2 regions of the Mycobacterium sp. 48b genome follow, and region 2 is predicted to be linked to the other one. Evidence: riboswitches for the same ligand, from Rfam matches in the RefSeq annotation. Region 2 holds a riboswitch; the other holds the start of a gene.
The links. A riboswitch is a leader RNA that binds a small molecule or an ion and turns the genes downstream of it on or off. The one in region 2 is predicted to bind glycine.
Positions count from the first base shown of each region.

Region 1: another riboswitch for glycine. It lies ahead of gcvP (aminomethyl-transferring glycine dehydrogenase); the one in region 2 lies ahead of ACNQR1_RS33390 (L-serine ammonia-lyase).

Region 1 is NZ_JBLVUL010000001.1:3,980,674-3,992,043, reverse strand. Features, by position in the region: gene ACNQR1_RS19655 (glycoside hydrolase family 19 protein) at 26-907, shown strand; gene ACNQR1_RS19650 (hypothetical protein) at 904-1,443, shown strand; gene gcvP (aminomethyl-transferring glycine dehydrogenase) at 1,469-4,300, opposite strand; glycine riboswitch at 4,455-4,553, opposite strand; gene ACNQR1_RS19640 (MerR family transcriptional regulator) at 4,660-5,280, opposite strand; gene ACNQR1_RS19635 (bifunctional nuclease family protein) at 5,536-6,030, opposite strand; gene ACNQR1_RS19630 (MerR family transcriptional regulator) at 6,154-6,912, opposite strand; gene garA (glycogen accumulation regulator GarA) at 6,916-7,395, opposite strand; gene gcvH (glycine cleavage system protein GcvH) at 7,585-7,980, opposite strand; gene ACNQR1_RS19615 (DUF881 domain-containing protein) at 8,018-8,770, opposite strand; gene ACNQR1_RS19610 (small basic family protein) at 8,913-9,245, opposite strand; gene ACNQR1_RS19605 (DUF881 domain-containing protein) at 9,274-10,173, opposite strand; gene ACNQR1_RS19600 (CDP-alcohol phosphatidyltransferase family protein) at 10,170-10,799, opposite strand; gene secA2 (accessory Sec system translocase SecA2) at 10,809-11,370, opposite strand, start outside.
Region 2 is NZ_JBLVUL010000001.1:6,803,245-6,814,614, reverse strand. Features, by position in the region: gene ACNQR1_RS33440 (hypothetical protein) at 1-539, opposite strand, end outside; gene ACNQR1_RS33435 (MBL fold metallo-hydrolase) at 559-1,278, opposite strand; gene ACNQR1_RS33430 (hypothetical protein) at 1,375-2,157, shown strand; gene ACNQR1_RS33425 (ABC transporter substrate-binding protein) at 2,164-3,135, opposite strand; gene ACNQR1_RS33420 (ABC transporter ATP-binding protein) at 3,166-3,924, opposite strand; gene ACNQR1_RS33415 (ABC transporter permease) at 3,926-4,765, opposite strand; gene ACNQR1_RS33410 (aryl-sulfate sulfotransferase) at 4,762-6,087, opposite strand; gene ACNQR1_RS33405 (LacI family DNA-binding transcriptional regulator) at 6,275-7,258, shown strand; gene ACNQR1_RS33400 (TetR/AcrR family transcriptional regulator) at 7,255-7,881, opposite strand; gene ACNQR1_RS33395 (oxidoreductase) at 7,865-8,710, opposite strand; glycine riboswitch at 8,867-8,957, shown strand; gene ACNQR1_RS33390 (L-serine ammonia-lyase) at 9,214-10,593, shown strand; gene ACNQR1_RS33385 (DUF445 domain-containing protein) at 10,610-11,370, opposite strand, start outside.

The DNA of each region.
Region 1 (11,370 bases), 2.8 Mb from region 2:
AGTGCCGGGAGGGAATTCTTCACCGATGGCCGACGCGCTGAACGTCAATCCCTCCGCCCTGCGCGAAGCCGCCTCCGCCTTGAGCAACGTCTCCAGCGGCTTCGGCGGTCCGGGTTCCGTCCTGTCCGCGGCGTCCGGGCCGCTGTCCGGGTTGGACGTCGCGTCGGCGTGCAGCCAGGTCGCCGACTCCATCGACCGGCAGGCAAAGGGGCTGGGCGAGAAGGTGACGACCTTCGCCGACAACCTCACCAGCGCAGCCAAGGCCTACGAGAAGGGCGACCAGGAGTCGGCCGACAAGATCAAGTTCGACGAGCCCGGCAAAGAGGAGGGCGAGCAGAAGGGCAGTGAGGACCCGCCGCAGCCCACCGATCCGAACTACGATCCGGTGACCGTCGAGGAGTTGCGCGAGATCGTGCCCGAACTCAGCCAGGCCAAGGCCGAAGAGATGGTCGGCCCGCTCAACGAGGCGATGCGCGAGGGCGGCATGAACACGCCGCAGCGCCAGGCCGCGTTCCTGTCGCAGATTGCCGTCGAATCCGATCGCTTCAACACCTACGAGGAGTACGCCGACGGCAGTGACTACGAAGGTCGCGAGGATCTGGGCAACACCCAACCGGGAGACGGCACGAAGTACAAGGGCCGCGGCGTCATCCAGATCACCGGACGCTACAACTACACCCAGATGAGCGAGGACCTGGGCGTCGACTTCGTCAACCACCCCGAACTGGCCGCCACACCGGACTACGCCTTCAAGAGCGCGGTCTGGTACTGGAACAACCACGACGGCAACGCCGTGGCCGACGGCGGGAACATCACCGACATCACCCGAATGGTCAACGGCGGCACCAACAACCTTGCCGAACGAACCGACTACTACAACCGAGGATTGCAGGTACTGAGCCGATGAACACCCGCCCGAAACTCGCCGTGCTGTCCGCGTCCTTCTGCCTGGCCCTGGGTGTGAGCGCCTGCGGTACATCGACCGTCACCCAGCCGGCACCCGAAACGTCGCCGGCCGTCCAGTCCCGAACCACCTCGGCCGCACCGGGATCGGCCACGCCGACGGTCGCCCCGGTGGCGACCACCACCCTGCGGCCGAACGTATCGCCCGACGAGGAATGCGCGGGTTCGAAGTTCAGCGTCGCTCAGTTCATCGGAGCCTGGCAGGACGGCCCCGCCGTCACCACGTTGTCCGAACACGGATCGCTGGACTCGAACGTCAACGGCGACAAGCAGTTCGGCACCTGGCAGTTCAAGCCGGCCGGTCAGACGCCTGCCGCCTCGAGCGTGCCGGTGGCCGCCACGTGCGTGCTGTGGTTCCACTGGATGGACGAACCCCAACAGGACGCGTTCTACGTCCCGCTGAAGGTCAGTGACACCAGCCTCCAGTTGAGCTACGTCGGCCGCGGCAACACCATCGTGTGGGAGCGCACCGCAGGATAACGGCGCACTCCGGGCGGATGGCGCGCTACGCGAACGCCTCCACCGGCGGGCAGGAGCACACCAGGTTCCGGTCACCATAGGCGCCGTCGATGCGCCGCACCGGCGGCCAGACCTTGGGACGGAACCCCTTGCCCAACGGGTAGGCGGCCTGCTCGCGGGTGTACGGGTGGTCCCAGTCGGCCACCAGCAGGCACTCGGCGGTGTGCGGGGCGCCGCGCAACGGGTTGTCGTCCACCGGCCACTCCCCCGAACCGACCCGGTCGATCTCGGCGCGGATGGCGATCATCGCGTCGCAGAACGCGTCCACCTCGGTCAGGCTCTCGCTCTCGGTCGGCTCGACCATCAGCGTGCCGGCCACCGGGAAGCTCATGGTCGGTGCGTGGAAACCATAGTCCGCGAGGCGCTTTGCCACATCGTCGACGGTCACGCCGGTGGTCTTGGTGATGCCGCGCAGGTCCAGGATGCACTCGTGGGCGACCATGCCGTTCTCGCCGGTGTAGAGGACCGGGTAGTACTCGTCGAGCCTGCGGGCCACATAGTTGGCCGACGCGATCGCGGTCAGGGTCGCCTCGCGCAGACCTTCGGCGCCCATCATCCGGATGTAGGCCCACGTGATCGGCAGGATCGACGCCGACCCGTAGGGCGCCGACGAGACGGTGTGCTCGTCGGGCAGCTCGTCGGCCAGCGGGTGACCCGGCAGGAACGGGGCCAGGTGCGACCGCACCGCGACCGGCCCGACCCCGGGACCGCCGCCGCCGTGCGGGATGCAGAACGTCTTGTGCAGGTTCAGATGGCTGACGTCACCGCCGAAGCGGCCCGGCCTGGCCAGGCCGACCAACGCGTTCAGGTTCGCGCCGTCCACGTAGACCTGTCCGCCCACGTCGTGCACCGCCGCGCAGATATCGGCGACGTCGTGCTCGTACACCCCATGCGTCGACGGGTAGGTGATCATCAGCGCCGCAACACGATCGGCGTGTTCGGCGATCTTCGCGCGCAGGTCGTCGAGGTCGACGTCGCCGTTCTCGCGGCAGGCCACCACCACCACGCGCATGCCGGCCAGCGCCGCCGAGGCCGCGTTGGTGCCGTGCGCGCTCGACGGGATCAGGCAGAGGTCGCGCTCGGTGTCACCACGTGAGACGTGGTAGGCCTTGATCGCCAGCAATCCGGCGTACTCGCCCTGCGAACCGGCGTTGGGCTGCAACGAGATCTGGTCGTAGCCGGTGATCCCGGTGAGCCAGTCCTGCAGATCGGCGATCAGCTTGCGCAGTCCGGGGTTGTCGGATGCCGGCGCGAACGGGTGCTGGCGGCCGAACTCGGGCCAGGTGATCGGCTCCATCTCGGCGGCCGCGTTGAGCTTCATCGTGCAGGAGCCCAGCGGAATCATGCTGCGGTCCAAGGCGATGTCCTTGTCCGCCAGCGCCCGCAGGTAGCGCATCATCTCGGTCTCGGTGCGGTACTTGTTGAACGCCGGGTGGGTGAGGAACTCAGAGGTCCGCGTCGCAATACCGGCGGACACCGGCTCGGCGGCGGAGACATCGAACGCGTTCAGCACCGAAGCCACATGAGCTTCCGTGGTCGCCTCGTCGCACGACACCGACACGTGATCGGCGTCGACGCGCCACAGGTTGATCCCGTCGGCCTTGGCGGCCGCGACCACCGCGTCGGCGCGTCCGGGAACCCGGGCCAGCACGGTGTCGAAGTACTTGTCGTGCACCAGCGCATCGCCGAGCGCGCCGGCGATCATCGAGGCGTGGCCGTGCACGCGCTGGGCGATCGCGGTCAATCCTTCTGCGCCGTGGTAACTGGCGTACGTCGCGGCCATCACGGCCAGCAGCACCTGTGCGGTACAGATGTTGCTGGTCGCCTTGTCGCGGCGGATGTGCTGCTCGCGGGTCTGCAGTGCCAGCCGGTAGGCCGGTGCACCATCCGCATCGACGGAGACACCGACCAGGCGGCCGGGCAGCTGCCGGGCGTGCTTGGCGTGCACGGCGAGGTAGCCGGCGTGGGGACCGCCGAATCCCATTGGCACGCCGAACCGTTGGCTGGTTCCGAAGGCGACGTCGGCCCCGATGTCGCCGGGCGGGGAGATCAAGGTCAGCGCCAGCAGGTCGGCACCGACGGTGACCAGGGCGCCACGCTCATGGGCTTCACCGATCAGTCCCGCCCAGTCTGTGACCCGCCCGCTCGCCCCGGGCAGTTGCACGATGACACCGAAGAACTCACCGTCGGGAAGTCCCTGACGCAGATCCGCCGTGACGATCTCGATGCCGAGCGGCTCCGCCCGGGTGGCCAGCACGGCCGCGGTCTGCGCGTACACGTCGGTGTCGACCACGAGGCGGTTCGCCTTGGACTTGCTCGCCCGGTGCATGAGCGTCATGGCCTCGGCCGCGGCGGTGCCCTCATCGAGCATCGAGGCGTTGGCCACCTCGAGTCCGGTCAGATCCGAGACCATGGTCTGGAAGTTCAGCAGGACCTCGAGACGGCCCTGGCTGATCTCGGGCTGATACGGCGTGTACGCGGTGTACCAGGCGGGGTTCTCAAGAATGTTGCGGCGCAGCACGGCGGGCGTGAAGGTGTCGAAGTAGCCCTGACCGATCATCGAGACCGCTGTCGTGTTGGAGTCGGCCAACGCGCGGAGCTCGGCCAGTGACTCCTCTTCGGTGGCAGGCGCGGGCAGCCCCTCCAGGCCCGGGGCGACCCCGGCGGACGAGAGCGCGTCGAGGATGCCTGCCGGCAGCGCCTTGGCAGCGAGCTCGTCCAGGGATGCCACGCCGATCACTTCGAGCATGGTGCTGACGGCGGAGGCGTCGGGACCGATGTGACGATCGGCGAAACGCGATTGATGCTGGTCGGACACGACACTCTCCTGAGGCGCAGACGTGCTCAGACGTCGTAGGCGTCCCTCTCCCTCTGTCGTCGGCCCGGTCCGGGCTGCCTGAGAGATTCAGCCCCGGTACGGGACTTTTCCCCATGGGCGGGTGCCCAGCGGGCACCACTTTCCAGAGGCATCGGGGCCTGGCGCGGTCCTGGGTGCCTGAGAGGTTGACGGAGAGGTATTGCTCCTTCGGCGTCCGTGGCTGGCTGTCACGAAACTCTCCCGCACGAGGGCGATGCGTCGACGATTCTACCGGCCGCTCACGCATGTCCGCGAACGGACGCGCAGGTACCCCTCAACGCCGGTCGAGGGGCACCTAGGTGTCTGTTCTAGAGGGAAACTCAGCCGATCTTGCGGTCGCGGCTTTTGCGCCGCGACGCCAGCTCGTCCTCGGGCGATGCGATGGACTCGCCGCCATCGGCGCGCTCACCCGGGAAATCGGCGATGGTGCCGGTCAGCTCACGCATGGCGCCGGATACCGCGATGCCGAACACGCCCTGACCGCCCTGCAGCAGGTCGACAACCTCTTCGGCCGAGGTGCACTCGTAGACGGTGGTGCCGTCGGAGAACAGGGTGATGTTGGCCAGGTCCTGCACGCCGCGCTGGCGCAGGTGATCGACCGCGACCCGGATGTTGTGCAACGAGATACCGGTGTCCAGCAACCGCTTGACGATCTTGAGGACCAGAACATCCTTGAACGAGTAGAGGCGCTGGCTGCCCGAGCCTGCCGCACCCCGGATGGAGGGAACCACCAGAGAGGTACGCGCCCAGTAGTCGAGCTGCCGGTAGGTGATCCCGGCGATCTGGCACGCGCTGGGGCCGCGGTAGCCGACGAGTTCGTCAGGCACCGAATCGTCGGGGAACAGCCCAGCCTGCACGGGTTCGCCGGCCGGCCTGACAGGCGGCTCCGCGCCGCTCCCGGTGGTCAGATCCAACTCTTCCTGCCGTGGCGTGTCACCCACTGTGAATCCTCTCGCCGTTCGAACTCGCCCGCGTCGTACTGCTACGTCCTGTACCGCAGCGACCTGCGCCGCGGCGGTTTGCTGCGCGCTCGAATGTGTCGAGCATACGCTTCCCGCCGGGCCCTGATTGCCCGCTGCAGAGAAAGTATGGCGCCCGAATTCCTGCCCGATTGGCTCCCGCGCCGCGTGTTGACCCCGGTATGCCGACTTGAGACGTATCCGTGATCTGTGCCGGCACAGCGGCGCGGGCGACGGTCATGTGGCCTTGAAGTCGTCCGGTGAAACGCTGTCCAGGAACTCCTTGAACTTCTCGACCTCGTCCTCACGTACGGTGCCTGCGGCCTCTTCGTCGTTCTCGTCGGGAATCAGCAGACCGGCCTCGGCCAGCACCGCCTCCTCCACGTAGATCGGCACGCCGACACGCAGGGCGATCGCCACCGAGTCCGAAGGCCTGGCCGACACCTTGATGTCGCGGTCGAAGATCAGGTCGGCGTAGAAAGTGCCTTCCTGCAGGTCGACGATCCGCACCTCTTTGAGTGAATGCCCAAGGGCGGCAATGACATCTCGGATCAGATCGTGGGTGAGCGGCCGGGCAGGTTCGACGCCCTGCTGTTCCAGCGCGATCGCGGCAGCTTCCGACTGCCCGATCCAGATCGGTAGATAGCGATCACCGTTGGACTCCCGCAAAAGCAGCACGGGCTGGTTCTGCGGCTGTTCCACCCGAATGCCGACCACGCGAACCTCAGCCATCTGTGCCTGCCCTCCGCACCGCCGTGCCGTTTCGTCGAATCTTCGTCCGTCGCACCGTCCGCCATCACCACATTGCCAGGGGTCCCGACTTAGACGAACTGGCCGTCAAATCGAGTCTAGTCCTCAGCGATCCAGAACGTCGCGTACGGCGGACTTGATGAGAGACGTGTGCAACGTGATCGCCAACGCGGCCACTTCACGGGCCAGGTCGTCGGCGCGGTCGCGGGCCCCGGCCTTGCCTGCCTTGCCCACCGGCCCCGCGATCTGGGCGATCAGGTCAGATTGCCGGTCCGCCGCAGAGCGGAACGCCCGCAGGTGTCGGGGTTCGACACCGTAGTCACCGAGGGCGCGCGCGCACTGCGCGATCACCACCGAATGTTCGTCGAAAAACCCGGCCGGCCCGGCGGTGATGATGCCGTTGCGCACCAGCGCCCCCAGCATCTCCTCGTCGATGCCCGACCGGGCCAACAGATCTTCACGGGACAGCCGGACCTGGGTCGGTGCCACCCCGGAAATACCAGCGGCACCGTCCGCCACATCGCCTCCGTGGTCCCCGCCCTCGGACACCGGCACCAGACGCGGCACACCGTAGGCGGATCCCGCCTCCGGCAGCTCACCGTCGGGTTGGGCGTCCAGCTGAGCCTTGATCACCTTCAACGGCAGGTACTGGTCACGCTGCGCGGTCAGGATGAACCTCAGCCGCGCACAGTCGTACGCGGTGAACCGCCGGTACCCCGAAGCGGTGCGCTGCGGTGTGACCAGCCCCTCGGCCTCGAGGAACCGGATCTTGGAGATGCTGACGTCCGGGAAGTCGCCCCGCAGCAGGTCCAGCACTGCGCCGATCGACATCCCGGCCAGTGCAGGTCTGTCGGGGGCAGTCATCGGCTAGCTGGTGGAGCTGCCGTCGTCGTCAGACCGGGGACCGGTGAGGAACACCAGCCGGAACTTCCCGATCTGCACCTCGTCACCGTTGGCGAGTACGGCCGAATCGACCGGCTCGCGGTTGACGTACGTTCCGTTGAGGCTGCCGACGTCGACAACCTGGAACTCGCCACTCTCCAACCGGAACTCGGCGTGTCGCCGGCTCACCGTCACGTCATCGAGAAAAATGTCGCTGTCCGGGTGACGGCCCGCCGACGTGGTCGGCTGATCGAGCAGGAAACGCGACCCGGCGTTCGGTCCGCGCTTGACGACGAGCAATGCCGAACCCGCGGGCAGGCCCTCGACACCGGAAACGGCGCCTTCGGTACCGGCCGCGGCAGGCGCGTCCAGTTCGTTCAAAAAGTCCGCGCGGAAAACCGATGTGGTTTCCACCGTCACGTCTTCCGACTGGTCGGCCCCCAAATTGCTGTCCTTGTCCGTCACCCGCTGCTCCTCACTGGCTGCTGTGGCGTTGCCCGGCGTGGCCCCAGCCCATCGTCGGTCTCACGTCGACCGTACCGCGCATCAGGCATCGTTGGGTCCACCACCGCCGGATCCGATGGGGAAGATATCTGCGCGCCGGGTACGGCCCAACCGGTCTCGGCGACCGGCCCTCGAAACCCTAACAATCCCTCACTCGGTCACGGCGGCGCGGTAGCCGTCCGCGTCGAGCAAACCGGCCAGGGCGTCCTCGAGCGTGCCCTCCTCGAGCCGCAGATCGACCAACCAGCCTTCGCCGTAGGGGTCGGAATTGACCAGCTGCGGACTGCCGTCCAGATCACCATTGACCGCAACGACTTTCGCCGCGACAGGCGCGTACAGGTCCGACACCGATTTGGTGGACTCCACCTCGCCGAACGCATCGCCTGCGGCCAGTTGGGCACCGACATCGGGCAGCTGCACGAACACCACATCGCCCAGGGCGGACTGCGCGTAATCGGTGATGCCGACGCGCACCGTGTCGTCACCGGTGCGCAGTACCCACTCGTGTTCCGAGGTGTAGTACAGGTCGGCTGGGATCTCGCTCACGGCGCTCCTTTGGTTGTCGGGCGATGGGTTGCTGTACTCACTTGACGGGCTGAGCGTATTGGCGTGGTTTCGGTTGCCGCAAGGCGGTGACGTCGACACGCTCGGCTTGTTGTACCACCATCGTGCCGCCGACGCGCTTGACGCTGTCCATTGCCCCGCCGGGAATGTTCATCGCCGCCGCCAGCGTCGGCGGATCCCCTATCGCCAGAACAGAATACGGCGGCCGCAGGGTCGCGTCGTCGACGGTGAGCGCCCCGGGGGCCCCGATGATCCAGGTGTCCAGGCCCACCCGCACGGCGGGCTGCTGATCGCCACCGCGGATCTCGATGGCCTCGGCCCCGGCCGCGCGCAGCTCGTTGATCACATCGAGCATCGTCTCGGCAGGCACCCCCGGCGCGTTGTCCTCTATGGTGAGCGTCACTCCGGGACCCGTCGCGGCCACCGTTCCGATCTGGATGGACAGCGCCTCCAGCCGGGACTGCGCGTTCTCGATCGCGGCCTGATCGCTGCTGCCCGAGGCCTGTAGCTGCTGCAGGGTCCGCTGCAGGTCGGCCACCTCGGTGTTGAGCGAACCCTCACGTTGCTGCAGGGAGTCCAGCAGCACCAGCAGATCCGCCGGCCGCGCAGTCTCCAGCGAATCTCCTGACTCGTTCTGGCGAACCTGTGTGACGATCGCCATGCCCAGCAGAATGCACAACAACACCCCGAGACCGCCGAACACCAGCTGCGTACGGCTGCGGCGCACGATCCTCAGATTCCGGAACCGGCGTGGCGAGACATCCGCGGGCATCTCATGGCGGCCGTGATGTTCGGCCTGATGCTCCGGCTCGCGTTCAGGCTGCGGTTCCGCCTCAGGTGCCGGCTGGTCCGGCTCCGGGGTGCCGGCCGGCTGGTCCGGCTCGGTCGGGGGCGGAGACTCTGGTTCGCTCATGTCAGGCGCCGAACAACCTGCGCCGCAGCGCTGCGGCGTTGCCGAAGATCCGGATGCCCAGAACCACGATGATCGCCGTCGACAACTGGGTACCGACCCCCAGTTGATCGCCGACGTAGACGATCAGCGCCGCCACCAACACGTTGAACACGAACGACACCACGAACACCTTGGCGTCGAATATCCGCTCCAGATAGGCCCTCAACCCGCCGAAGACCGCGTCGAGCGCCGCCACCACGGCGATCGGAAGGTAGGGCTCGACGAACTCGGGAACGCTCGGGTGGAAGATCAACCCGAGCACGATCCCGACGACCAGTGCGACGATCCCGATCATCTAACGGTCAATCCTGTGCACGTCAGGCCTATCCAATCTGTTTGGCGAAGTTGACATCTCGTACCGACACCGCGGGCACGGTCAACCCGTCGCCCGCACTCACGCTCACCCCGACCCCGTAGGACGTCTCCAGCAACCGCAGCCGCTGCAGACCCGGAGTGCGATCGAACGTATCGGCCATGCCCTTGGGCGGTCCGATGGCCACAATGGCATACGGACTCGTGATCGGCTGGTTGTCCACCAGAATCCCCCCGCCCGCCTGCCGGATCGTGACACCGGCACCGACCCGCACACCGCCCACCGAAACCGCCTCTGCCCCACTGGCCCACAGCGAGTTCACCACCAGCTGCAGATCCCGGTCCAGGATGATCTGCTGACCACCGGCAACCCGTTGTTTGGACACGTCGCTGAGGTCCTTGGACAGGCCGGGATCGGTGACCGTGACGGTCAGCCCGGGACCGATCATGGCAATGGCCGCGGCTTCGATGTTGGCCGTGTCCAGACTGCCGAGCAGATGCTGGCCGTTCTCGTCCATGCCGAGCCTGCTGCGCCGCTCGGCGTCCACCTGATCCACGAGCGCGTCACGCTCGGAACTGGCGTCGTCAGCACCGATCTGAGCCGCCCGAACCCGCCCGGCCAGCGTGTGCTGGGCTTCCCGGGCGGCCGGGGCCGCGGTCTGGGCCTGCCCGGCCGCTACGGCGAACACCGTCGCGATCGCGCCGGCGCCCACCAACAGCCACCCGAAATCGCTGACCCGCCTGCGCGGCCGGTCGCCGGCGTCACGTGCGGCGGCGGCCGCGGCGTAACCGGGATCGAGGTGGTCCGTCAGCAACGACCGCAGCAGCGAGGGCAGCGGAATGCGCTTGGGAGCGTGGGCCTCATGGTCGTTGAGCCCGGCGCCCGACTCGTAGCCGCCCAGGGTGCTCATGACCGGAGCGGGAGTTGTCGCACCACCATCGTCACCTGGATCAGATACAGCACCGCCGACCACAGATACAGCGCCACACCCCACAGCAGGAACGCCCAGCCGCAGGCCAGGGCCACCCGGCTCCACGTCGCGTCCCACTGGCCGAGCAGCACCCACGGGAATCCCGACATCAGCGCGAAGGTGGCGGCCTTACCCAGGTATGTCACCGGCAGCGCGGTCAGTCCCCTGCTGCGCAGCAGCGGCAGCGTCGCCGCCAGCAGCACGTCGCGGCCCAGCAGGGTCAGCACCAGCCACCACGGCACCACGCCGTACAGCGCCAGTGCGACCGGGACCGTGACCATGTAGATCCGGTCGACGAACGGATCGAGCAGTTCGCCGAGCCGCGACGACTGGTTGTCGACCAGGCGCGCGATCTTGCCGTCGGCCCAGTCGGAGAAGCCGCTGAACATGAGGACCGCGACGGCCCACCCGTTCGCGTGCAGGCCGAACAGCAGCCACAGGAACACCGGCACCAGCACGAGGCGCAGCACACTGAGCGCGTTGGGCACGGTCAGCACCCGGTCCGGCCCGGGTGGGGTGGCCCGACCCGTAGCGCTCCTGCCCTCAGGAGCAGGCGCGTGTTCCATGTCTAAAACCTAGCGGAACACACCCGGCAGACTCAGCGCCGACATGGTGTCGTCGTTGAGCGGGTTGTCGTGGACCATGTAGGTCCACGTCGACGTCGGCCGGGCGAGCTTGGACAGGTCGACGCCCGGTTCGTCCTCGATCGAGTCGGCGGTGTCGAAGGTCTGCTGGGCGGCCTCGATGGCATCGGCGGCCAATGAGGCGAACGCGTCGACGGCCATCCGGTGGAACTCGTCGAGCGGATTCTGGCGGCCCAGCGCCCGCAGGTGGATGCTCTCCCGGATGTCGGCGAGGAAGGCCAGGTGGTCGCACCAGCCCCGGTCCAGGTGGTACAGCATGATCAGCCGGCAGATCTTCTCCAGCTTCTCCTCGCCGTCCTCCCCCAGTTCCTCGGCCAGCTCGGCGTAGCGCTCGGGTGAACGGTCCTTCAGCTCCTGGCGTGCGGTGTCGGTGCGCAGCAGGGTTTCGCGACGGTCCACGATGATGGCGCGCTGCTGGGCGATCAACTGGTTGTAGCGCCACGTGTTGGCGTGCACGTCGAGCAGCCGGCCCTCGGCGACCCGCTGCGCGTGG
Region 2 (11,370 bases):
ATGGTCATCCCGTGCCCGGTGTTGTCGTTGCTGATGCGGGTGCCGTCCTCGCCCGCATCGATGGTCCAGCCCACCGCGCTGTACTTGCGGTAATCGAGGGTGACCACCGGAATGTCACCGAGGTTGCCCACCACCCACTTGATCTGGCCATCGGGGGTGAGGCTGATCCCGGTCGCGTGCTCACCGTCGATCACCGGGGCGTTGGTGAAGTCTGATTCGCACCCGACGTACTGCTTGGACAGCTGGCAGCGGGTCTTACCGGACTTGGTCTCTATGTACACGTACCCGTTCTCAGGCTCCAGCGGGGTGGCGCCGGACGGTGCGCGGGAGGTGCTGGGGGGAGCCACAGCGGTGGTGCTCGGCGAGGGCGCCGGGCTGGACCGCGTCGGCCGCGCCGTCGGGAAACTGGGCTCGGTGGGTGATTGCGGGCTGGTGGCCGGTGTGCCCTCGATGCTTGATTGACAGCCTGACAACAGCACACCCGCAGCAAGCAGGGCGCCCAGTGATTGCCACGCCTTCACCGCGCCAAGGCTACGCATCGCGTGTGATCGCGGCGGGTTATGACGCGCCGAAAAGCCCTGCGTAACCGTCCGACAGCGCGTGGAGCTGCGCGGCCCCGTCGCCGTGGAAGGACGCTCCATGCATGATCGCCAGAGTGGCGGGCTCCAGCTCGGCGAGCTGGGTCAAGGTGGGCGTCAGATTCGTGGTCAGGCCGGTGGCGTGGAACAGCGCCTCGGCCTCCAAAGCAGGTGCCACGCAATCAGACTCAGTGAGGGCCGGGCATTGACCGATGTGGGTGAACAGGTCACCGGCCAGCAACGTCGACGTGGTCTCGTCGAACCACAGACCGGCTTCCCAGTTGTGCGGTACGTGTGGTGTGGCGATGAAGTGCAGACGATGCCCACCGATGTCGTGCACACCGTCCACAGGTGCTTCGACGGGCGGTCGATCGCACATATCAGTCAGCGACAGCATGATGGCCAGCGCGCCATGGATGACCTCGGCGTCGGGTGCAGCCGCCAGGAACTGGTTGACCGCCCCGCACTCGTCGGCCTCCAGGTGTCCGAACGCGATCCAGCGCAACCGGGGCAGCGGCAGGATCCGTTCGATCGCCGTCGAGACCTGCGGGAACAGGAATCGCTGGCCGGTGTGGAAAAGCAATGGCTCGTCGCCGGTCAGCAGGAACTGGTTGAACGTGAAGCCGTGCTCGGTGATCCCCGGGATCCAGGTGGACAGCCGGTAGATGTCCGGGGCGATCTCGTCGACGCGGGTTTCCAGGTCGGAGGCCATGTCTCCATGGTCCGCCCGGCGAAACCTGATGGACAGGTTTTGCCGTCTTGGGAATTTCCCAGTTGCGTCACCTACCGTCGTCGCGTGCTCGGCAAAGCCCTCGATGCGTTCCTGGACTCCCCGTTGTCCGGGATCCTGCCGTGGGCGCTGATGGCGATCCTTGCCGGCCCGGGGCGTTATGAGATCGCGGTGATGGGTGCGCTCGGCATCTCGCTGCTGGTTCTGCTGTTGACCTGGCGCCGCAACATTCCGGTACACGTGCTGGAGGCGCTCGGGGTGGCCTACTTCGTGGTACTGGCCGCCATCGGGCTGGTGGCCTCCAGCAGCCAGAAAGCGTGGCTGGAAATGTGGTCGGGAGAGATCACCAATGCGTCACTCGCGGTGTTCGCCCTGGCCAGCGTGCTGATCGGGCGGCCGTACACGACGGCGTACGCGCGCGACGTCACTCCACCGGACCGGTGGGACACCCCGCTGTTCAGGCACACGAACATGGTGGTGACCGCGGTGTGGGCGGCGGCCTTCGGCTTCTCGGCATCGGTCGGCTTCCTGGGTGATGTGGTCTACGGAAGCACCGACAACTTCTGGACCGGATGGATCCTTCAGCTGGCCGCGCTGTTCTTCGCGGTGGCCGTCACCGAGTTCTATCCCGAGTACGCCCGCGCCAAGGATGCGGCGCAGGCGCACCATCCGATGCCGTCGTGGTCGCGGGTGTTCGAGTGGCTGCCGCCGTTCGTGCTGGCCACCGGTGTCGCCGGCTGGGTGCTGGCGACCGTCAGCAGTGGCGTGGCCGCCGACCTGGTGGTGGTCGGTGCGTTCGGGACGGCATTGCTACGGCTGCGTGATCATCGAGCGCGGGTACGCGCCTAGTAACCATCACGACTTGCTCGGCTCCGGCAGGAACTGGTTGTCGAGGAACTTCGCGTAGTCGGGCAATTGCGTTCCCGGATCGATGGACTTCTGCGTCTTGGCCCACGCGCCCAGTTCGGCCAGCTTGTCCGCCAGGTCCGGCTTCAGTTGCAGCGTGAAGTCGAACTCGCCGAGCACGGTGCCCAGCAGCTCCGGGTCCAGCTGGGTGGCCTTGGCGACGGCGTCGGTGGCGGCCTGGTCATGCTGGGCCAGGGCGGTGCCGGCGTCACCGAGCGCGGCGAGGAAGGCGCTGATCGCCGTGCCCTTGGTCGAGACGGCCGATTCGGTGGCGACGAACAGGCTGTGCTGGTTGTAGGTTCCGCCGGTCAGGGCCACCGCGTCGGCGCCGAGTGCCTTGATGGTCTGCGCCTGGTAGGGCTGGAAGATCGACACCGCGTCGACATTGCGCTGAGTGGCGGCGGTGACGATCGCCGACGGGGCTACCTGGACCAGTTCGGCGTTGATGTTGTTCTGCGCCAAGGCGTTCGACACGTAGTAGGCGGCGCTCGTGCCCAGCGGGGTGCCGATCGATTTGCCGGCCAGGTCCGCCAGGTTGTTGATGCCCGCGCTGCGCCGGACGACGATACGCGAGCCCTCCCAACGGGAACCGTCGGCGATCACGCGCAGGGTCGGGGTGCGGGTCAGCGCGGCCGAGGTCGGCACGTCGGCGGCGGTGGTGATGTCGACCTGACCGGCGGCCGCGGCCTGCAAAGCCTCGACGCCGGACTGGAAGTTCACCACCTTGACGTTCACGTTGTGCTTGTCGAACAGGCCGGTGTCGGCGGCGACGGGAATCTGTGCCCAGGACGGGTCGACGACGAACCCGACGGTGAGTTGATCGGCGTTCGTGGTGCCCGGCTCGGTGCAGGCGGTGCCGGTGACAGCGAGGGTGGCAGCGGCGACGGCGGCGGCGACGATGCGCCGAAGGGGGGTCTTCACGTGGTGGATTCCTTTTGTGGGGGCGGGGGATCAGTGCGCGGCGTGGTCGATGCCGAGCTGGTGGTGCAGGGTCTTGCGGATCTCGCTGTAGCCGGGCTGGTCTGCCAGTGCGTCGGCAGGCCGGGGCCGGCTCAGCGGGTTGGTGATCTGATCGGCGATCTGCCCGTCGCGCAGCACGCTGACGGTGTCGCCGAGCCGGATCGCCTCGTCGATGTCGTGTGTGACGAAGACGATCGTCCGGTTCAATCGGGTCCACAGATCGATCAGGAGATCCTGCATGCGCAGGCGGGTCAGTGCGTCCAGTGCAGCGAACGGTTCGTCCATCAGCATCACCGTCGGTTCCCCGGCCAGCACGCGGGCGATGCTGACCCTCTGCCGCATACCGCCGGACAACTCACCGGGGCGCTGCGCGGCCACCTCGCCACGCAGGCCCACCAGATCGAGCAGTTCGTGAATAGTGTTCCGGCGCGCGGATTTCGGCAATCCACGGGCGGACAGGGCGAAGTCGATGTTGTCGGCGACGGTCATCCACGGGAACAGCACGTCGCGTTGGAACGCGACGCCGCGCCGGGGATGCGGAGCGGTGACCGTCTCGCCGCCGTCGGTGACCGAACCCGCGGTCGCGGTGGTGAGGCCGGCCAGACAGTGCAGCAGTGTCGATTTGCCGCTGCCCGAGGCGCCGACCAGGACGGAGAACGACCCGTCGGGAATGGTCAGGGAAATGCCCTTGAGCGTCGGCTCCTGCTTGCCGGGAAACTGCACCACGAGATTGTGGGTCTGGATGGCCATCTCAGCGCTCCTCTTGTGCCCAACGGGTGAACGGGGAAGTGGCCGACGCGACCAGCAGGTCGCAGAGGGCGCCGACGACACCAAGGATGATCAGGCAGAAGATCAGCCGGTCGGCCTGGGAGAACAGTTGGGCCTGAGAGATCCGGTACCCGATACCCGCAGTGGTGCCGGTCATCTCGGCCACCACGATGAGCACGAACGCCATCGCGGCACCCACCCGCAGACCCGATGCGATATCGGGCGCGGCCTCGGGTAGCACCACCTTCGACAACGTCTGCCTGCGACTGGCGCCCAGGCAGCGGGCCGCCTTGAGATAGTCGATCGGTGTGCTCGCCAATCCGGAATGGCTGTTGATCCACACCGGGACGAAGACGCCGAGCGCGATGACCAGGAGCTTGCTGTTCTCGCCGAGTCCGAACCACAGGATCGCCAGTGGGACGAGACCGATGGTCGGGATCGGTGAGAACACCCGGAGCGCCGGTTGCAGCAGATTGCGCCCTGCCGCGGTGGTCGCGGTGAACACGGCGACGACGATCCCGGCCACGGCGCCGATTGCGAAACCGGCTGCAGCCCTGCGCAAACTGGCGAGGATGTCGTCGGCCAGCAGACCCTCGGCCCACAGGGTGTGTCCCGCGGTGAGGATCTCGGGCACGCTCGGGAACAGTTGCCGCGGGAACCTGCCGGTCGCCACGATCAGCGACCACAACGCGGCGGCGATCCCCAGACCGGCCAGCGTCCAACCCAGGACGCCCAGCCGGGCGAAAGCCGCCCGCACCTGTGCCGGCCGCGGGCGCCGGGCTGGGCTCGCGGCCGGTGTCCGCACTGCCAAACCGGCTGTCATGGAAGGCTTCCCGGCTCGACGCCTACTGCCTGCAGCGGCGCGCGAGAGGTACCCGTGGGCACCCAGTCGAACGGCACAGCCTGCGACCGGTACACCAGAGCGGTCCTGGTGAGCCGGTCGACCCCGGGTACCCTGGTCTGTTTGACTTCCGGTTCGCCGGCCACGCCGTACCCCTGGTAGGGGCTGTGATACTCCCATACCACGTCGCCGTCGGGGGTGACCTGGAACAGCCGGCCCTGCATCCCCTCGGTGATCAAGGTGTTGCCGTTGGGTAGCCGCTGGGCATTGCTGACGAATGAGCTGAAGAACGTCCACGACGGCAGACCCGAGTCTTCAGCGGTGTACTGCCACACGATTTCCCTGGTGGAGGGGTCGATCTCGAGGATCCGGGAGCCGGCGTAGATGCCCAGCGGGGCGGCCGGGTATCCGGCGCCGCCCTGGTTGTCGAACACCAGGATGTTGCCCGCGCCCGGAAGACCGGCGGCGATCATGTGCGGGTTGTGTTGACCAGAGGTTTGATCGACCGGGCGCGGCACCTTGTGCACGTTGATCCGCTGATGCTGGGCGCCGGGTTCGGCGTCGTGGTAAGGCCCCAGCTTCCAGGCGATCGCCCCGGACGACTTGTCGATCAACGCGACGATGTTCGCCTTGCGGAAACTGACCAGGATGTTGTCGGGGTGGAAGACGGAGTCCGGATCGTCGACGTACCACCGGTTGGGCCCGAGGGTTTTGGCGCTGTTCATCTCCAGGTACCCCCATGGATCGTCGGGATCCCGAGCGATCGTCTGGCGCAGCGCATCCCAGCCGGCCTCGGAGAATCCGAACTCGTCGAGGTGATCCCCGGCCAGCCACTGCCAGACGATCTCACCTGCGGGTGTGACTTCGTAGAGTCCCTGATCGCCCACGGTGTGCGCGCCGAGGCCGGGGACCACCCGGGGAACGGTCACCAGGATCAGGCGGTTGCCATTGGGCAGCAGTTCCCAGTCGTGGTTCTGCCGGGCCGCACCGCCGGGCGCTTGCGTGCCCCATTCCCAGACGATCTCGCCGCCCCAGTCGAGTTGGCCGACCGTGCCGTTGGCGTAGATGCCGCCGCGGGCGTCGTCGCTGTCGGACAGTTGTACCCCGACGTCGCCGAGGCGTCCGTCGTTGAGCGCAGGGTCCAGGATGCGCGGAGGGACACCGGCATACGGCCACTCGTGCACCACGGTGCCGTTGAGGTCGATCACCCGGGTGGTTCCGTCGGCGCCCGTGAACAGGATGTAGCTGTCGTGGACAAGCTCGGGATCGAGGTAGCTGACTCCGCTGAGACGTACAAATGCCATGTCAGTTACTCCACCAACGTCCGGTTACAACCACGGGTCCTCCTCGTTAAGGTTCTAATCGATTAGCGTAGGCAAGCGAAGCGTGAGGGGAACCGTCACAATCGAGGTGATCGAAACTCTTTCGAGCGGTCATCGACGAGCGGAGGGTTCAGCCGTTGTGAATGGGAAACGTCCGACACTGGCCGATGTGGCCAGCCGCGCAGGCACTTCGACGGCAGTGGTCAGCTACGTGCTCAACAACGGGCCGCGCCCGGTATCAGAATTGTTGCGGGCCAAGGTGATCAGTGCGATCGACGAGTTGAACTATCGGCCCGACGTGCGCGCGAGGGCGCTGCGCCGGTCGCGCCGATGGCGGCAGATCGGCCTGTTGGTGCCCGATCTCACGCTGCCGCTGTTCGGTGAGTTCGTGGGGCGGATCGAGGTCGAGGCCCGTGCGCGCGATCACCTGACGCTGATCGGTAACACCGGCTACGACCCTGAGCGCGAACTCGAATTCGCGGCCGCGTTCGCCGAGGTCGGCGTCGACGGACTGTTGGTGGTCGGTGCGGCGAACGCCCCACAGACGGCGAAACTGTGTCGGCAAGAACGCATTCCGGTGGTATGGATGCACAACATCCGCGGTGAGGTGGAAGCCGACATCGTCGGGGTGGATCACGCCCGGGCCGGAGCGCTTGTCGCCCGGCACCTGCTCGACGTCCACGACTGTCGCGACATCGCGTTCGTCGGCGGTTTCACCGAGGACGACGTCCACCACGGTGACCGCGAAACTGTGCAGCAGCGTTTCGAGGGCGTCGCCTCCGTCGTCGACGACGATCTCCCGCTCATCCGGACAGACCTCACGCCGTCGGGAGCGTACGCCGCGGTCACCGAGTTTCTTCGTCGCGCAGTACATCTCCCGTGCGCGTTCGTGGTGGGAACCTACGGCCAGTCGGCTGCCACCGTCCGGGCGATCGTCGATGCCGGACTGCGGGTGCCCGGCGACATCGCGGTGGTCGGCTTCGACGGCGGCGCAGTCGACTACGGGCAGTTGCGGCTCACCACCGTTCAGCAACCCGTCGATGCGCTGGCCCGCCGGGCGCTCGGCCTGCTGCTCGGAGATGCTCCGGTCGAGGGGGATGGCCTGGCGCCTGCGCTGCGGGTGGGTGAGACCTGCGGCTGCGCGGCGAGCTAGGCGGTTTCGGGAAGCAGTCCCCGCAGCGCGGTCTCGGCCAGCCGGTGGGCGTGTTTCTCCGTGAGGGCGCAATGGCCGGTCATGCGCCGGAAGATGAGTGGGCCGAACAGGATATCGATGACATCATCGATAGCGACGTCCGCGTCGGCGTCGCCGCGATCCACTCCACGCTGCCACAGTTCGGTGATCGCGGCACGCCGGCCGTTGAGGAAGTACTCACGGAAATAGGCTGCGCCGGTTGCATCTTCGACGCACGCCGCGAGCAACTGGGCGAACACCTCACCGCGGGTACTGGAGTAGAACGTCGACACGCGTGCCACCTGCTCGGTGAGATCGCCTGTGGTGCTGCCGGTATCAGGCAGGGGAAGTGCTTCGGCCATCATCGTTCCGAAGGCTTCGGCCGCGACGGCGGTACGCGATGGCCAATGCTTGTACAGCGTGGCCTTGCTGGCACCGGACCGGGCCGCGATCGCATCCATGGTGGCTGCCGGGAATCCGCCCTCGTCGAGCAGTTCGGCTGTGGCGACCAGTATCGCCTGGTGGATGCGGTCGCTGCGGGCGCCGGTGGGGCGGGCGAAATCCTCGGCCGCCCCCCGCAGGTCGGTTTCAGCTCGCGGCGACATCATCGAAATCCGTTGATTCCGAGACGCTTCGCCACTGAGCGAGCTCGGCCTGTACGTGGGCGATCTTGCCCTCGACCGCCGCGATGGTGTCGTTGCCCAGCAGCAGGCGCAGCGGAGGTTGCGGCGATTCCACGACGTCGATGATGGCCCTGGCCGCCTTGACCGGATCGCCAGGCTGGTCGTGATTGCGCTCGCCGGCGGCTACGCGCATCTGGCCCGCGGGGCCGTCGGCGTAGTCGTCGATGACGGTGCGCTGGGTCTGCAGGCTCGACGAGTCGAGGAAGTCGGTGCGGAAGTAGCCGGGCTCGACCACCATCACGTGCACGCCCAGCGGTTGCAGCTCGGCATGCAAGGCCTCCGACAGTGCCTCGACGGCGAACTTGGTCGACGCGTAGACGCCCCACCCCGGTGAGCCGACGAATCCGCCGACCGAGGAGATGTTGACGATGGTGCCCGACCGCTGGGCCCGCAGTACGGGCGCGACGGCACGGGTCACGGTCAGCAGTCCGAAGACGTTGGTCTCATAGACGGCCCGGACCTCGGCGTCGGTGGCTTCCTCGACAGCGCCGAGCAGGCCGCGCCCGGCGTTGTTGATCAGCACGTCGATCCGGCCGAAGCGGTCCACGGCGGCTTGTGCGGCTTGCTGTGCCTGCTCCTCGTTGGTGACATCCAAGGCCACGGCGAGCACGTTCTCGTCCTCGCCGAGGGCGGCGGTGACGGCGGCCGCGTCGCGCGCCGTGGCGACCACCTGGTGGCCGCGGTCCAATGCGTCGCGGGCGATCTGCAATCCGAATCCGCGGGAAGCTCCGGTGATGAACCAAACACTCATGTCTCTGACCACCTGTTCTTGGCTTATCTGAACTGTACGTCCAGTTTAGTTATGTTGATGGTCGCTGCAACTGGGAGGACGGCGGGATTATTCCGCTGGTCGGGTGGCGACGGTGCCCTTGTCGAGTAGCATCCGTCACATAACTCAATACGTCGATGACGCATTGTGGGAGAGCCTCCGCTTCCGGAGGCGCCGTAGGAGCAACTCCTCCCCGGGAATCTCTCAGGCCCAATACCGCAGTGTCGAGACAACTCTGGAGAACAGTGCGATCGCGTGTGTCGCGCTTACCGAAGGGGAAAGGCGCGCGACGCGCTAAAGCTCTCAGGTTTCAGGACAGAGCGGGGAGGTGTCACCAACGACGCATCGCGTGACCGCGATGCCCGAAACCGGAGTCACCTCATGCCTGAGTGCACCGCCATCGTCGACGACGACAACGCTTCTCCTGACCGCCAATTCCGCCGCGTGCAGGCCCAGCGGTTCCCGCTCCACCCGGGGATGTAGTCATGTCGGTCAGCGTGTTCGACCTGTTCTCGGTGGGCATCGGCCCCTCGAGCTCGCACACCGTCGGTCCGATGCGGGCCGCAGGCATGTTCGTCGACGAACTGGTCGGTCGCGACATGATCGACCACATCGCCGAGGTCGAGGTGGATCTGTTCGGCTCGCTGGCGGCCACCGGTGCCGGGCACGGCACCATGCCGGCCATCCTGCTCGGTCTCGAGGGCTACCGGCCCGAGACGATCGAGACCGACGAGATAGAACGTCGGCTGGCGACCATCAGGGCCGACGGGAAGATCCGGTTGGCCGGCCGCACCGTCATCGCGCTGACCGAATCCGGCATGCGTCTGCAACCGGGCCGCAGGCTCGACCGGCACCCGAATGCCATGACACTGACCGCATTCTCGGCCGGTGGCGACCCGCTCTACCGCGAGACGTACTTCTCGGTCGGAGGCGGCTTCGTTGTCACGGAAACCTCGCCGGACCGGCGCGGGACGCCGGCAGCAGCGGCCGACGAAACCTTCCGCTCGGCCGCCGAGCTGCTGGCCCTGACCGAGCGGGACGCGCTGTCGGTCAGCCAGGCGATGATGCGGCAGGAATGCGTGGCCCGAAGCGAAGCCGAGGTGCGGGCGCGCCTTCTGCACATCCGCGACGTCATGGTCGCCTGCCAGGACAACGGGATGTCCCGCGACGGCTATCTACCCGGCAACCTGCAGGTCCGCCGTCGCGCCAGGGACTGGTTCGTGCGGCTCGATGCCGAAGACCCGCAGCGTGATCCGGCCTTCGCCGAGGACTGGGTGAACCTGGTGGCGCTCGCGGTCAACGAGGAGAACGCGTCGGGCGGCCGGATCGTGACCGCACCGACCAACGGTGCGGCCGGGATCATTCCGGCTGTCCTGCACTACGCGTTGCGCTACACCAAGCCCGGCATCGCCGATCCGGACGACACCACCGTCCGCTTCCTGCTCACCGCCGGAGCCATCGGATCGCTGTATAAGGAGCGGGCCTCGATCTCGGGTGCCGAGGTCGGCTGCCAGGGTGAGGTCGGTTCCGCGGCATCGATGGCTGCCGGGGGACTGGCCGAAATCCTGGGTGGCACACCGCAACAGGTGGAGAATGCCGCCGAGATCGCGATGGAGCACAGCCTCGGCCTGACTTGCGATCCGATCGGCGGGCTGGTGCAGATCCCGTGCATCGAACGCAACGCCATCTCGGCGGGTAAGGCGATCAACGCGGCCCGCATGGCGCTGCGGGGTGACGGCACGCACCGGGTGAGCCTGGACCAGGTCATCGAGACCATGCGGGCCACGGGCATGGACATGAGCGCCAAATACAAGGAGACCTCCACCGGCGGGCTCGCCGTCGCGGTCAACGTCGTCGAATGCTGAGGGGTACGGCCCCCGGCTAGTGATGAAGGAGTGCGCCCAGCGCGACAACCTCGGGGCTGTGGCCGAAGTGCTCGATGACCTGCACCTGGATTTCGCCGACGACGCCGCCGAGGATCGCGCCGACCGCGATCATCGTGGGCTCGTCATCCTTGAACACCGGCCGCAGGATCGACTCGTATTCCTCGTTGGTGAGTTGCCCCATCTTGTCGATGATCGTCGTTTCGAGGTCCAGCGCGTTCATGGCGTAGTCCTGGGCCTCGACCAGCGTCGTGGGCAGCCGCTCGAGCACCATCTTCACCATGTTGTCCTTGAAGGCGTTGTACCGCTGGGTGCCGACGGCGAACTTGACCAGCGGGGTCGCGATACCGGTCTGCGCATCGATGGCGGCTTCGACCTCCTTGCCGATCAACGAGAACAGCTTGTCGGAGCCCGGGCCGCGCAGCACGCCGTCGAACAGGATCTCGGGGGAGAACAAGTCCTGGGCCAGGATCCGCGCGTAGTCCGCCGTGATCTTGTCGCGCTCGGCGTGCAGCAATCCCTGGAACGGGATGAAGCCGAGGTATTTCGTCGGCCGCACCGGCCGGAACAACATGTTGAGCGCGATGTAGTCACTGATGAGGCCGACGCCGAAGCCGAAGGCCGGCATGATCCACGGATTCTGGAACAGCGCCCACGCGACCATCTGGACCAGGCCGATCGCGAGCCCGAAGTAGATTCCGCTGCGACGGACGAAGGCCATCGCGTTGTCGCCGAGCCCGCGCATCAGTTTGTTGAGCT